One region of the Rhizobium sp. YTUHZ044 genome, then DNA from elsewhere that is predicted to be linked to it. Evidence: riboswitches for the same ligand, from Rfam matches in the RefSeq annotation. Region 1 holds a riboswitch; the other holds the start of a gene.
The links. Region 1 has a riboswitch for S-adenosylmethionine ahead of metA (homoserine O-acetyltransferase MetA). Riboswitches for the same ligand answer to the same signal wherever they lie in the genome.
Positions count from the first base shown of each region.

Region 2: linked by a shared signal. The riboswitch ahead of NL154_RS00780 (O-succinylhomoserine sulfhydrylase) and the one ahead of metA (homoserine O-acetyltransferase MetA) in region 1 are both predicted to bind S-adenosylmethionine.

Region 1 covers NZ_CP101426.1:4,192,421-4,199,555, reverse strand. The annotation lists gene NL154_RS20560 (SIS domain-containing protein) at 1-555, opposite strand, end outside; gene NL154_RS20555 (GntR family transcriptional regulator) at 548-1,324, opposite strand; gene NL154_RS20550 (aldose epimerase family protein) at 1,560-2,582, opposite strand; gene metA (homoserine O-acetyltransferase MetA) at 2,701-3,624, opposite strand; SAM riboswitch at 3,673-3,750, opposite strand; gene NL154_RS20540 (ABC transporter ATP-binding protein/permease) at 3,904-5,763, shown strand; gene NL154_RS20535 (ABC-F family ATP-binding cassette domain-containing protein) at 5,826-7,135, opposite strand, start outside.
Region 2 covers NZ_CP101426.1:160,589-167,723, reverse strand. The annotation lists gene NL154_RS00815 (tellurite resistance TerB family protein) at 1-182, shown strand, start outside; gene NL154_RS00810 (transporter substrate-binding domain-containing protein) at 192-1,067, opposite strand; gene NL154_RS00805 (methyl-accepting chemotaxis protein) at 1,403-3,421, shown strand; partial or broken gene NL154_RS00800 (VOC family protein) at 3,631-3,711, opposite strand; gene NL154_RS00795 (hypothetical protein) at 3,772-4,050, shown strand; tRNA gene NL154_RS00790 (tRNA-Gly) at 4,075-4,148, opposite strand; gene NL154_RS00785 (2'-deoxycytidine 5'-triphosphate deaminase) at 4,210-5,304, opposite strand; SAM riboswitch at 5,379-5,457, shown strand; gene NL154_RS00780 (O-succinylhomoserine sulfhydrylase) at 5,500-6,684, shown strand; gene apaG (Co2+/Mg2+ efflux protein ApaG) at 6,908-7,135, shown strand, end outside.

The DNA of each region.
Region 1 (7,135 bases):
CGCCTCCGGCAGTTTTTCCAGCGCTGCCTGCAGGTCGGACGCGCCGCCGATCGCAGCCGTCACCCCGGACAGCGCGGCGACGGAGGCGATGAAGGATTTCGTCGCCGCCACACTCTTTTCCGCGCCGGCGTTGAGGCCGAGAACGATATCCGCCTGCTTGGCAAGCGGGCTGTCGGTGACGTTGACGACGGCGATCGTCGTTGCGCCCCCCTTCTTCGCCGCCTCCTGCAGGGCGACGATGTCGGGGCTGGCGCCCGACTGCGAGACGGTGAAATGCACGCCGCCCTGCAGGTGGAGGGCAGCACCATAGACGGAAGCGATCGACGGGCCGACCGAGGCGACTGGGACGCCGCAGGTGATCTCAAAGAGATATTTGAAGAAGGTGGCGGCATGGTCCGAGGAGCCGCGCGCGGCCGTCGTCACCACGCTCGGACGGGCGGACGAAAACAGACGGGCGATCTCGGCAAAGACCGGCTTTTCCTTTTCGAGAAGCGTGGCCACCACTTCGGGTGATTCGCCTGCTTCCTGCAGCATCAGCGACTGGTTCTCACTCATGGTCATCTCCAATTCTCAATTCGGCAACGAAGTCATAGGCATCGCCGCGATAATGCGAGCGGGTGTATTCGACGACGCGCTGGTCTTCCAGGCGCGAGACACGTTCGATAAGAAGCGCCGGCGCGCCTGCCTTGACGTTCAGCATCGCAGCATAGGATGCATCGAGCGTGACGGCGGTCAACCGCTGCAGCGCGCGCACCGGCCGATGGCCATTCGCCGCCAGCGCATCGTAGAGCGATCCTTCGCCGCCGGCATTCTTCCCCAGAAACTTGACCGGCACGACGGCGCGTTCGATCGCCAGCGGCAAGCCGTCAGCGAGGCGCAGCCGGTCGAGCCTCAGCACCGGCTCGTCGCCGCCGAGGCCGAGCAGGAAGGATTCTTCCGGCGACGGCGTGTTGATCTCTCGCGACAATATCCGCGCGGCCGGCAACCGGCCGCGCGAACGCATATCGGCGGAGAAGGAGGAAAGCCGCCAGAGCGACTGTTCCATGCGCTCGACCTTGCTCGATACGAAAGTACCGCTTCCGTGGCGCGATTCCAATGCGCCCGCCGCCATGAGGTCGCGATAGGCGGTGCGCACGGTGACGCGGCCGAGCTTGAGAGCCTCGGCAAGGTCACGCTCGCCCGGCAGCGCCGTGCCGGGCTTCAGCAAGCCTTCCTGAATGAGGCTGGTCAGCACCTGCGCCAGCCGCTTGTAGAGTGGGCCGGTCAGCGCGTCGTCGCGCAGGCTGCGTCTATTGAGTTCAGCTACTAGACTGGTTCTATCCATGGACACACAATAGAACCTATATAGAACCAATCGGCAAGCCTGAATCTGAGGGGCAGAAGAAAAAACCCTCTCCGGCAATCCGAAGAGGGTTCAATAACGGTCAAATTTGACAGCCGTACGTCTCAGAGCATGTCCGCGCAAACGTGTGCGGCGGTTTTGCGATACCGACTTGCGTAAACAAAAACCTAAAGCGCGAGGAACGAATCTGAACGATCGTGACGCGCTTTAGAACGCTTCAGCTCTTGGTGAAGATGTAGTCCGTTTCCTGGCGTAGCACTTCGCCTGGACGCAGGACCGCATTCGGGAAGCCCTCATGGTTGATCGCATCCGGCCAGATCTGTGTCTCCAGGCAGAAGCCGGCGAACGGACCATATTTGCGCCCGCCGAGGCCGGGAGCCCCAGTGTTGAGCTTGAAGCCGGCATAGAACTGTACGCCCGGCTCGGTGCTGCGCACTTCCAGCGACACGCCGGAATAGAGGCTGCGGGCGAGTGCCACGGTCCGCTTGGCGGTGCGTTCGCGGGACAGGCAGAAATTGTGGTCGTACAATACCTGTTCACTGCCGACGAAACGCTTCATCGGGGCCATCTCGCGGAAATCGAATTCGGTTCCGGCAACGGGCCGGATTTCGCCGGTCGGCACCTGCTTCTCGTCGGTCGGCAGATAGTGATCGGCGGCGATCATGATGTCGTGACCCAGTGCATCATCGCGGCCGTCGAGATTGAAATAGGCGTGCTGGCAGACATTGGCGAGCGTCGGCTGATCGCTGGTCGATTCATAGGTGATCGACAGTTCACCATTGCCGTGCACCCGGAACGTCGCCTGAATGGTGCAGTTGCCGGGATAACCGGCACGGCCGTCCGGATCGACGATCTTCATCACCAGGCGGTCAACCGCATGCTCGACGATCGTCCAGTTGCGCTTGCCGATATTGTCGCTGCCGCCGTGCAGATGTGTGACGCCGTTTTCATTCGGCTCGAGCTGATAGTCCTTGCCGTCGAGCGTAAAGGCGCCGCCGCCGACACGGTTGGCGCAGCGGCCGGGCGTCGCGCCGAAATAGGCCGAGTAGAGAGGATAGCTGTCGAAATCCTCGAAGCCGAGTTGCAGCGGCGCCTCATGACCCTCAAGGCGCAGATCCTGGATGACCGCACCCCAGGTGATGATCTTGGCCGTTAGGCCGCCGCCCCTGATGACGACGCGATAGACGGTCTCGCCCGCCTTCGTCTGCCCAAAAACTTCCCGCTCCAACTTATCCGACATGATCGACTGTCCGTTCCTTTGCGCGTCAGATAAAAACGCGCGGCGCTATAGGGTTCCGGACCGGAACCTGCCCGCATTTGTTCCAAACCGCAACCAGGCAGGTCAGAAAGAAATTCCATTAAAGATCCATGCCGATCTCTTCGACGTCATAGGGCGTCGTCTGGTAAATCTCGTTGATCCAGTTGCCGAACAAGAGGTGCGCGTGGCTGCGCCAGCGGTTCTGAGGCGCAAGTGCCGGATCATTATGCGGGAAGTAATTGTGCGGCATCTTGATCGGCACGCCGGCATCCACATCGCGGAAATACTCGTCCGAAAGTGAGGTGGAATCATATTCGACATGATTGAACATGTAGAGCCGCCGGCCCCTTTTCTCATGCACGAGGCAGACGCCCATCTCGCTCGATTCCATCAGAATTTCCAGGCTTTCGCATTTCTCGATGTCGGCGCGTCGCACCTCGGTCCAGCGCGACACCGGCACCTCGAAGTTGTCGGAAAAGCCGTTCAGATAGATGGAGGAAGGCTTCAGGTTTCGGTGCCGGTAGACGCCGAAGGCCTTTTCCTTCAACTCGTATTTCGGAACGCCGTGGAAGTGATAGATCGCCGCCATCGCGCCCCAGCAGACGTTCATCGTCGAATGGACGTTGGTCTCCGTCCAATTGAAGATCTCCTGCATTTCTGCCCAATAGGTAACGTCCTCATAGGGGAGGAGCTCGATCGGGGCTCCGGTGATGATGAAGCCGTCGAACTTGCGCTGCTTCACCTCTTCCCAGGTCTGGTAGAAGGCGAGCAGGTGATCTTCGGATGTGTTCTTTGCCTTGTGGCCGCCGATGCGGATGAGTGACAGCTCCACCTGCAGCGGCGAAGCGCCGACGAGACGGGCCATCTGCAGTTCGGTCTTGATCTTGTTCGGCATCAGGTTGAGCAGGCCGATCTGCAACGGTCTTATATCCTGACGGATCGCCATCGTCTCGGTCAGCACCCGCACGCCTTCCTGAACCAGGGTTTCGAAGGCGGGCAGCGTATCGGGGATCTTGATGGGCATTGCGGTCAACTCGATCAAAAATAAAAAACCGGCGGCGAAAAAATCGCTACCGGTCCGCACGCGGCCCTTTAGCGACTTTTTTAACGTGGCTGCAAGCCGGCCGGCCAAATCACCACGGAGTGCCTTAATTAGTCCCAGTTGAGCCGCGAATCAACTCCGAATGCATGCGCGAGCGGCCCGTCAAGAATCATCACACTTTAATGACTGATAGAATCTGTTGATAGACCGGTAACGCCACCATGTTAATAATGACAGTATGGGCGGTGTTGGAAAAGCGTGATGGCAGACAAGATCGAAGGGAGGCCGGGCATCCGGAAGCAGGATAGGGTAGGGTATGATTTCAGCCTGACATATCGCCTCGGTGTGATGTTCTCAGCATTCTGGAATTCGCAAGTTCGTGGCAAGGTGCTGTTTCTGGCGACCGTGCTGATCCTCGTCATCCTGGCGACGGCCTATGGCCAGGTCATCCTCAACGAGTGGAACGCCCCCTTCTACGATTCGCTCGAGCGCCGCGACCTCGGCGAATTCTTCCACCAGCTCGAAATCTTCGCGATGATCGCCGGCACGCTGCTGCTGCTCAATGTGCTGCAGGCTTGGCTGAACCAGATGACCGCGCTCTATATGCGCGAAGGCCTGTCACGCGATCTCGTCGACCAGTGGCTGAAGCGCAAGCGGGCGCTGCGGCTCGCCTCCAGCGGCCTGATCGGCGTCAACCCGGACCAGCGCCTGCATGAGGATTCCCGCAACCTCGCCGAAAGCACGACGGGACTCGTCCTCGGCCTGCTGCAATCGACCATTCTTCTGGTGAGCTTCATCGGCGTGCTCTGGGAGCTTTCGAGCGGCTTCATCTTCCACATCAGCGGCCACAGCTTCTCCATACCGGGCTATATGGTCTGGGCGGCGATTTTCTATGCAGCTTCCGCCTCGGTGCTGAGCCAGGTCGTCGGCCGCAAGCTGGTCAAGCTCAATGCTGACCGGTTCTCGAAGGAGGCCGAGCTTCGTTTCACGCTGATGCATGCCAACGAGAACATGCCGGCGATCACCGTTGCCCGCGGCGAGGAGAATGAGCGCCGGCGTATCAATACCGACATCAGCTCGGTACTGAGGGTCGTCAAGCGGCTCGCCATGGCCAATACCAATCTCACCTGGGTTTCGGCCGGCTACGGCTGGCTGGTGATCGTCATTCCGATCATCGTTGCCGCACCCGCCTATTTTTCCGGCGGCCTCACCCTCGGCCAGCTGATGATGTCGGTCGGCGCCTTCAACCAGGTCAATACGGCGTTGCGCTGGTATGTCGCCAATTTCGGCCCGATCGCCGAATGGCGTGCCACGCTGATGCGTGTCACCGACTTCCGCCAGGCGCTGCTCGACATGGACGAGGGCTTTGGCGTGAAGGGAAGCATCGCCTATGAAGACACCGCCGCCGACAGGCTGACGCTGAAGGATGTGGTGATCAATGCCAAGATCGGCGAAGACATCGAGGAATGCGGCGGTTTTCGCCTGCGAGAAACCGATATCGTGATCAAGGCCGGCGAAAAAATCATGATCAACGGCGATCATAGCGTCAACCGCAAGCTGCTGTTCCAGGCCTTGGCCGGGCTCTGGCCGTGCGGCAGCGGCACGATGGGTCTGCCGCCGATCGACGACATGCTGTTCGTTCCGCAAATCGCCTATATTCCGGGCGGCACGTTGCGCGAGGCGTTGGCCTTCCCCGAAAGCGCCGATGCCTACGAGCAAGCTGCGGTCGAGGCGGCCCTTGAAAAGGCCGGCCTGCACTCTCTGATCGCAAGGCTCGATACCCGCGCCCGCTGGGACAAGCTGCTCGACGGCGATGAACAGAAGGCGATCGGCTTCGCGCGCCTGCTGCTGGTGCGCCCGCGCTGGATCATCTTCGACGAAGTGCTCGAGGGCATGGAGCCGGAATGGCAGGAAACGATGTGCAGCGTGCTGACTTCGATGCCCGAAACCGGCATGATCTATATCGGCCGCTCTGAAACTTATCTGGAGGCGTTGCAGCCCCGGGTGCTGCATCTGCAGGCTCTGCCCTCGAGATCCGAAGAGCCGCAGCAGCAGGTCGCCCAGACCACCGGCGCCAGCGCCAGTGCCGGCGCAGCCGCCGTCCCCGCGCCGGCGCTTTAGGACGCCCCCTTATCGGCAGGACCCCTGCCTGCAACGTGACGCAAGCGGCTGAGTGCGAGAGCTCAGCCCTCCAGTTCTTCCCGCAGCATTTCGAGCTCCAGCCATTCCTCTTCCATCTTGGTCAGGCTGACTCGCAGCTTCTCCATCTCGCCTGCAAGGCGGTTGAAGGCAACGGGGTCGCGCGTGAAGAGATTGGGATCGGCCATGACAAGTTCGCGCTTGGCGATCTCGGCCTCGGCCTTGGCCATTTCCTTCGGCAGATTGTCCAGCGCGAATTTCTGCTTGAAGGAAAGCTTGCCCTTCGAGGCTGCGCCGGAAGCTGTTGTCTCCTGGGTCTTCGGTTTCTCCGCCGCTTTCTCGGCTTTCCTGCGCTCTTCGAGAGCGCCCTTGCGCTGCGCCAACATGTCCGTATAGCCGCCGGCATATTCGATCCATCGGCCGTCGGGCGCATCCGGCACGGCGGGCGCGATCGTCGAGGTTACGGTGCGGTCGAGAAAGTCACGATCGTGGCTGACGAGGATGACGGTGCCGGGAAAGCCGGCGACGATTTCCTGCAGGAGGTCGAGCGTCTCGATGTCGAGATCGTTGGTCGGTTCGTCAAGGATCAGGAGGTTTGCCGGGCGCGCCAGGATGCGCGCCAGCATCAGCCGGGCGCGCTCGCCGCCGGAGAGGCTCTTGATCGGTGTTCGCGCCTGCTCCGGCTGGAACAGGAATTCTTTCATGTAGCCGGTGACGTGGCGCTGCTCGCCATTGACGAGCAGGTTTTCGCCGCGCCCGTCGGTCAGGTAGTTTGCAAGCGTCTCCTCGGGGTTGAGGTCCTCGCGCTTCTGGTCGAGGGTGGCGATCTCCAGGTTGGTGCCCAGCTTCACCGTGCCGCCGTCCGGCGAAAGCTGGCCGGTCAGCATTTTCAGGAGCGTCGTCTTGCCGGCGCCGTTCGGCCCGACGAGACCGATGCAATCGCCGCGATGGACGCGGATCGAGAACGGTGTGACGATTGCCCGGTCGCCGAAGCTCTTGGTGATCTTCTCGACCTCGATCACCAGCTTGCCGGATTCCTGCGCATCCGAAATCGTCGCCTGCACCGTGCCCTGCGGGCCCTTGTGGCCACGATATTGCGAACGCATCGTCTGCAGCTCGCCGAGACGGCGCATATTGCGCTTGCGCCGGGCCGTGACGCCGTAGCGCAGCCAGTGCTCCTCGCGCTCGATTGCCTTGCCGAGCTTGTGCTGCTCGAGCTCCTCGGCCTCCAGCACCTGGTCGCGCCAGGCTTCGAAATGCGCAAAGCCCCTGTCGAGCCGGCGCGAGGCGCCGCGATCGAGCCAGACGGTTGCCGTCGAAACTTTTTCGAGGAACCGCCGGTCGTGCGAGATCA
Region 2 (7,135 bases), 630 kb from region 1:
CCCTGCCGGCAAAACTCTACGACACGGCCTATGCGCTTGCCGTCGAAGTGGCCTCCGCCGATCTCTCGGTCAAGGCGGAGGAACTGCGGCTGCTCAGCCTGCTGCGGGACCGGCTCGGCCTCGACAAGCTCACCTGCGCGGCGATCGAGCGCAGCGCGATCGCCCGCTTCCGCAAGGGCTGAGCCCAAGTTTCAATAGAGCCCGTAAGGAAAATAGCGCAGATAGATTTCCTGAAGACGGCCGTTGCGCGACAGCGTCGCAAGCGCATGGTCGATGGCCGAAGTCAGCACACTGTCCTTCTGCCGCAGCATGATCGTCATGCCCTCGCCGAGGAATTGTTCGGAGAGGTAGGGGCCGTCGAACAGCGCGCAGCATTTGTCGGAGGCCGCCGAAGAGACCCAGAAGGAAAGCTGCAGCGCATCGGCGAAGGCGGCATCGACCTTTCGCTCCTTCAGCGCCGCAAGCAGGGCGTCCTTCGTGTCGAAAGCCTGCGCTTTCAGCGCCGGGAAAAAGGCTGCAAGCATCGCCTCGTGCACCGTGTCTTTGACGACGCCGACCGGATGGTTCGAGAGCGCGGCGGCGGTCTTTCCATCGAGCGGGGCGCCAAGATTGCGCACGAAGCGCGCCGGCAGCATCAGATATGGCCGGGAGAAGAGAAATTGCCGGCGCAGCTCCGGGGTGACCGCAAGGCCGGCAATGACGGCATCGCCCTGCGAGGCGGCGAGCGCATCCTTGAGATCGGCAAAAGGCATTGCCTGGATCTGGCACTTGTCGGAAATCTCCAACTCGCTGCAGATTTCGCGGGCGAGATCGACGTTGAAACCGGAAAGCTTGCCGTTCTGATCGGTGAAATTAAACGGCGGGAAATCGACCGACGTCAGAAAGCGCAGGCGGACCAGCGAGGAGAGATCCGGCCTGGCGAGACGCTCGCGGGCATCGAAGAGCAACGGCAGCGAGGGCGCAGCTTGCTGGGCGAATGCCTCAAAGCTCGAAAACAGCGCTGCCAGAAACAGGCCGATCGCCAGAAAAGCCCTGAGAGTCGGGGATGCCTGCTGGAATTCAATCATGGTGATCCAGTTTCGGGGTTGGGGTCGCCGAGATGTAACAGAGTCATGGCCGGCGGGGAATATCCATGGGAGTGAGGGGAGCGGATGAGGCTCTCTTGAGCGATAGCGCGCACCTCCTGCCCTCAAAATTAGGAGTGCGCCTGCGCCTGCGCGTTAGCGCGGAATTAAAGAATATCGCCTCTATTTGTCGCGACGATACGGACCCCGCCAGCCGATTGCATGATGCATGCGTCAGTTTCCTTTCCGGCGCCGCGACACTCAGGCAGCGCTCTTTACAAATTCAATTTTCAAACACCGGACGCGCGGCGCGCCCGGCCAGATCGGGTGACATTTCCATGTTGAAGCATCTGAAAATCCGCACCAAAATTATATCGGTCGTGGCGCTGCTCGGGCTTATCACGATGGCGGGGCTGGCCTATGTCATCTCCGAATTCCGCCAGGCCGACGCCGCCTATAGCGCCTTTATCGATCATGAGGCGCAGGCATCGATGCTGAGCGCGCGCGCCAGCGCATCGGTGGTGGCCTCGGTGCTGCAGGTCACCCTGCTGGCTGACATGAAACCCGATACGCCGGCTTTCCAGACGGCGCTTGCCACACCGAGCAAGCTGCCACAGGCCCGCGACCGGATGAAACAGGCCCTCGCACTGGTCCCGAGCCGTAAGGCAGCGATCGACGAGATCGAGGCCGGCATCGATGAAATCGAAGCTCTGGCGAACAAGATCATCGAACAGAGCAGGGCCGGGGACAGCACCGGTGCGCTCGCGAATGTCGCGCTGATCAATGCCAAGCTCGATGCGCTGACGCCGAAGATGATTGCCAACAACGATGCGATGATGGCATTGCTCAACGACGGCGGCGGCGCGCTTTCGGCGTCCGTCAACGGCCGGATCACCTTCTGTTTCGTCCTGATCGGCATCGCTGTTCTCACCGCGATCGGCTTCGCCGTCGCCGTGGCGCAAAAAGGCATTGCCGGCCCGATGACGAATCTCAGCCTGCGCATGACGCGGCTTGCCGAGGGCGACACCAACAGCGATATCAGCGGTCTCGATCGCCGCGACGAAGTCGGCCACATGGCAAAGGCGGTTTCGATCTTCCGCGACAACGCGATCGAGCGTCGTCAAATCCAGGCGCGCGCCGAGGCAGACCGCAGCGTCAGCGACGGCGAGCGCCGCGAACGCGAGGCCCAGAAAGCCCGCGAGGCAGCCGAACTCGAACGCGCCGTCGCAGCTCTTGGCGATGGCCTGCGCCGCCTTGCCGCCGGCGATCTCGCCTCTGATATCGGCGAGCCCTTCGTCGCCCATCTCGATGCGCTGCGCCAGGATTTCAACCACTCGATCGAGAAGCTCAACGAGACCATGCAGGCGGTCGGGGCCAATGCCCGGGCGATCGGCGCCGGCGCCAACGAGATTCGTTCCTCCGCCGACGAGCTTTCCCGGCGAACGGAACAGCAATCGGCCTCGGTCGAAGAAACCGCCGCGGCGCTGGAAGAGATCACCACGACGGTGCGCGACGCCGCCAAGCGCGCCGAGGAGGCGAGCCAGCTCGTCACCCGCACGCGCCTCGGCGCCGAAAGATCCGGCGAGATCGTCCGCAAGGCCGTCTCCGCCATGCATGAGATCGAAAAGTCCTCTGGCGAAATTTCCAACATCATCGGCGTCATCGACGACATCGCCTTCCAGACCAACCTCTTGGCGCTGAATGCAGGCGTCGAGGCGGCACGCGCCGGTGAGGCGGGCAAGGGTTTTGCCGTCGTCGCTCAGGAAGTGCGCGAGCTCGCCCAGCGCTCGGCCAATGCCGCCAAGGAGATCAAGTCGCTGATCACCAATTCCGGCATGCATGTGCAGACCGGCGTCACGCTGGTCGGCGAGACCGGCAAGGCGCTCGACGTGATCGTCACCGAAGTGCAGGAAATCAACCAGCACGTCCACGCGATCGCCGAAGCCTCGCGCGAGCAGTCGATCGGGCTGCAGGAGATCAATACCGCCGTCAATACCATGGATCAGGGCACGCAGCAGAATGCGGCAATGGTCGAGCAATCGACGGCCGCCAGCCACAGCCTCGCCAGCGAAGCATCGGCGCTCAACATGCTGCTCGGCCAGTTCCGTCTGACCGGCACCGGCGCCTTTGCCGCAGCAGCACCGATGACATCGTCCCGACCACCGACTGCAGCACCTCACTCCGCTGCACCGCGAGCCACGGTACGCACGGCAGCCAAGACATCGATCCGCATCGCTGGCGAAGGCACCGCCCGGCCGGCCGCCTCACCGGCACGCGCGCTCGGCCAGACACTCGCCAACGCCTTCGGCGCAGGCAGCACGCCGAAGAGCCAGGATGGCGATTGGACGGAATTCTAAGCAGAAGCTCCGCGACCTCTAGCAAGACTGACGCCTGTGGAACTGACGCCTGCCACTCATCCTATCCCTCTCCCGCTCGCGGGGAACGTGTCCTGCGATGAGCGGGGACGGAGAGGGTGCGGCACCTCCCCTTCTCCGCTCAGAACGCGGAGATGACCGGCAGGCGGGTAGAGGCAAGCAGCGGCCATCCTTACTTTTTGCGGGGCCGTCTAGTCCGGCCGCCAGCCGGCCTCGACAAGAATGTTTCCAGGCGCCGTGCAATAAAACGACCAGCCGCCGCGCGTTTGCGCAATGAGTTGGAGCCAATCCAGAGTAAGATTGGAACGTTCGGAGCTTCGGAGGGGATAGACATGAAATCCGCGATCATCGGCCTCATCGGCACTCTCGCTCTTGGGGGGTGCAACACCACGACATACACCGGCCCGGGGCTGGAGCCCATCCCGGGCAGCATCACCTATACCGGCCAGCCGCGCACCAAGCTCACCAAATCCCCGCCCGGATCGAGCTTCCCGCATGATTTCATCGACCAGTATGGCCAGCAGGTGGAGGAGACCTACATCATCCAGCCTGACCGAAGCCTGATCATCGCGCACCGGCGATACAAGCCGATCCGGTTTTTCCGGGACTAAGTTTCACAGCGCCACTGAGGGAAGTGGAGCGGGTGAAGGGAATCGAACCCTCGTATTCAGCTTGGGAAGCTGCTGCTCTACCATTGAGCTACACCCGCGATGCGCTGAGATTTCCAACAGATGGGGGCCGCTGTCAAGTCGCCGCCCGTCAGGCCGGCGTCAGATGCGGAAATGTTTGGAAAGCTTGAGGCCCTGGGCCTGGTAGTTGGAGCCGAGGCCGGAGCCGTAGAGGCTGGCCGGTTTTTCCTGCATGTGCTCGTAGACCAGGCGGCCAACGATCTGGCCGTCTTCGAGGATGAAGGGCACTTCGTGGCTGCGCACTTCGAGTACGGCGCGGCTGCCGCGCCCGCCTGCCGGCGCATGGCCGAAGCCCGGATCGAAGAAGCCGGCATAGTGGACACGGAATTCGCCGACCAGCGGATCGAAGGGAGTCATTTCGGCGGCATAATCCGGCGGCACATGCACGGCCTCACGCGAGACAAGGATATAGAATTCGTCGGGATCAAGGATCAGCTCGTTGCGGCCGCGGCTATAGAGCGGCTCCCAGAAATCGAAGATGTCGTGCTGATCCTTCTCGTCGACATCGACGACGGCGGTGTGGTGTTTGCCGCGATAGCCGATCAGGCCGTCCTTGTCGCCGGTGAGATCGATCGACAGCGCGATGCCGCCGCCCGACACGTTCGGCTGCTTGCTGGCAACCAGCGTCTCGCTTTCATGCAGCTTCAAAAGTTCCGGCTCGCCGAGCACGGACTGGCCGACGCGGAAGCGGATCTGCGACAGACGCGAGCCGCGGCGCACGACGATCGGGAAGGTGCGCGGGCTGATTTCGAGATAGAGCGGGCCGGAATAACCTGCCGGGATCTTGTCGAATTCCTGGGCGTAGTCGGTGATGACGCGGGTGAATATATCGAGCCTGCCGGTCGAGCTCTTCGGATTGGCCGAAGCCGACATGTCGGCCGGCAGCGCCAGGCTTTCCATCAGCGGCACGATATAGACGCAGCCGGTTTCGAGCACCGCACCCTGGGACAGGTCGATCACGTGCAGGCTCAGCCGATCGAGCTTGTCCGAGACCAGATGCGAGGGACCGGGCATGAAGGAGGCACGCACACGAAACGCCTTGCTTCCCAAGCGCAGGTCGAGACTTGCCGGCTGGATCTGATCGCGGTCGAGCTCCCGCTCGGAGTTCAGACGCCCCGTTTCGAACAGCGCCGCAATCGCGCGATCCGCCAGAATTCCAGTTTCGCGAGCCATCATGCCCCATCCATCATTTTGCCGCCGACAAAACCAAACTCGGGGAATTGACGCAAGCCGCCAACAGCAGTATTGCAGAATTATCCCGTGGTGATTTGGCCGGTCGGCTTGCAGCCACGTTAAACAAGTGGCTAAAAAGACCGGGTTGAAACCGGTCTGCTTTTGCGGCCGGTTTTTTTGTTATGTGAAGGTGATGGCATGAGCAAGACCTGGCGCCCGGCAACCCAACTCGTCCATGGCGGCACGCTGCGTTCGCAATATGGCGAAACGTCGGAAGCAATCTATCTCACCCAGGGTTTCGTCTATGACACGTCGGAAGCGGCCGAAGCCCGCTTCAAGGGCGAAACGGACGGCTTCATCTACGCCCGCTACGGCAGCCCGACGAACGACATGTTCGAAAAGCGCATGTGCGCATTGGAAGGCGCCGAAGATGCCCGCGCCACCGCCTCCGGCATGGCGGCCGTCACTGCCGCCGTCCTCTGCCAGGTCAAGGCAGGCGACCATATCGTCGCCGCCCGCGCCCTGTTCGGCTCCTGCCGCTGGGTCGTAGAAACGCTGGCGCCGAAATACGGCGTCGAGTGCACGCTGGTCGACGGCCGAGATCTCGCCAACTGGGAAAAGGCGATCCGCCCGAACACCAAGGTGTTCTTCCTGGAAAGCCCGACCAATCCGACGCTCGAAGTGGTCGATATTGCAGGCGTCGCCAGGCTCGCCAACCAGGTCGGCGCCAAGCTGATCGTCGACAACGTCTTTGCGACCCCGCTCTTCCAGAAGCCCTTGGAGCTCGGCGCCCATATCGTCGTCTATTCCGCCACCAAGCATATTGACGGCCAGGGCCGCTGTCTCGGCGGCGTGGTGCTCGCCGACAAGGCATGGATCGACGAGAACCTGCACGACTATTTCCGCCATACCGGCCCGGCCATGTCGCCGTTCAATGCCTGGACGCTCCTGAAGGGTATCGAGACGCTGCCGCTGCGCGTGCGCCAGCAGACCGAGAATGCGGCGAAGATCGCCGATTTCCTGGCCGAGCAAGGCAAGGTCGCCAAGGTGATCTATCCCGGCCGCAAGGATCATCCGCAGGCCGACATCATCGCCAAGCAGATGACCGGCGGCTCGACGCTCGTCTGCTTCGAGCTGAAGGGCGGCAAGGAGGCGGCCTTCGCATTGCAGAATGCGCTTGAGATCATCAAGATCTCCAACAATCTCGGCGACAGCAAAAGCCTGATCACCCATCCGGCAACGACCACGCACAAGAACCTGACGGAAGAGGCGCGCGCCGAACTCGGCATTTCTGCGGGTACGGTGCGGCTTTCGGCCGGCATCGAGGACACGGACGACCTGATCGAGGATTTCGCGCAGGCGCTTTCCAAGGTATCGGCTTGATCGACTGGAATAGCGGCCGGATTTCAATGTGGAGCCGGCCGCCGATCCGCGGGAACAAGTTCAGCCGCGCCGGCGTTGCGAAGTAAAATTAAGGCTGACGATTAGGCTTAATGATCGAAAACCATATGATCATCACTATTTGACCGCTGATCAACGTTCCGTTTCTTGACGGACCGGGCCTCTTATAAGATACGGGTAACATATCTTGACTATGGTGCAAGGCATGTATCGCGCCCTCACAAGAGATATCGAAGTCGTGGTCGAACCGTTCTATCTGGAGGAGCAATCCGATCCGGAGGACGACCGCTATGTCTGGGGTTACCGGATTGTCATCAGCAACAATTCCGGCGTCGCCGTTCGCCTCATCAACCGCTACTGGAACATCACCGATCAGAACGGACAGGTGGACGAAGTGACCGGCCCCGGCGTCGTCGGCGAGCAGCCGCGGCTC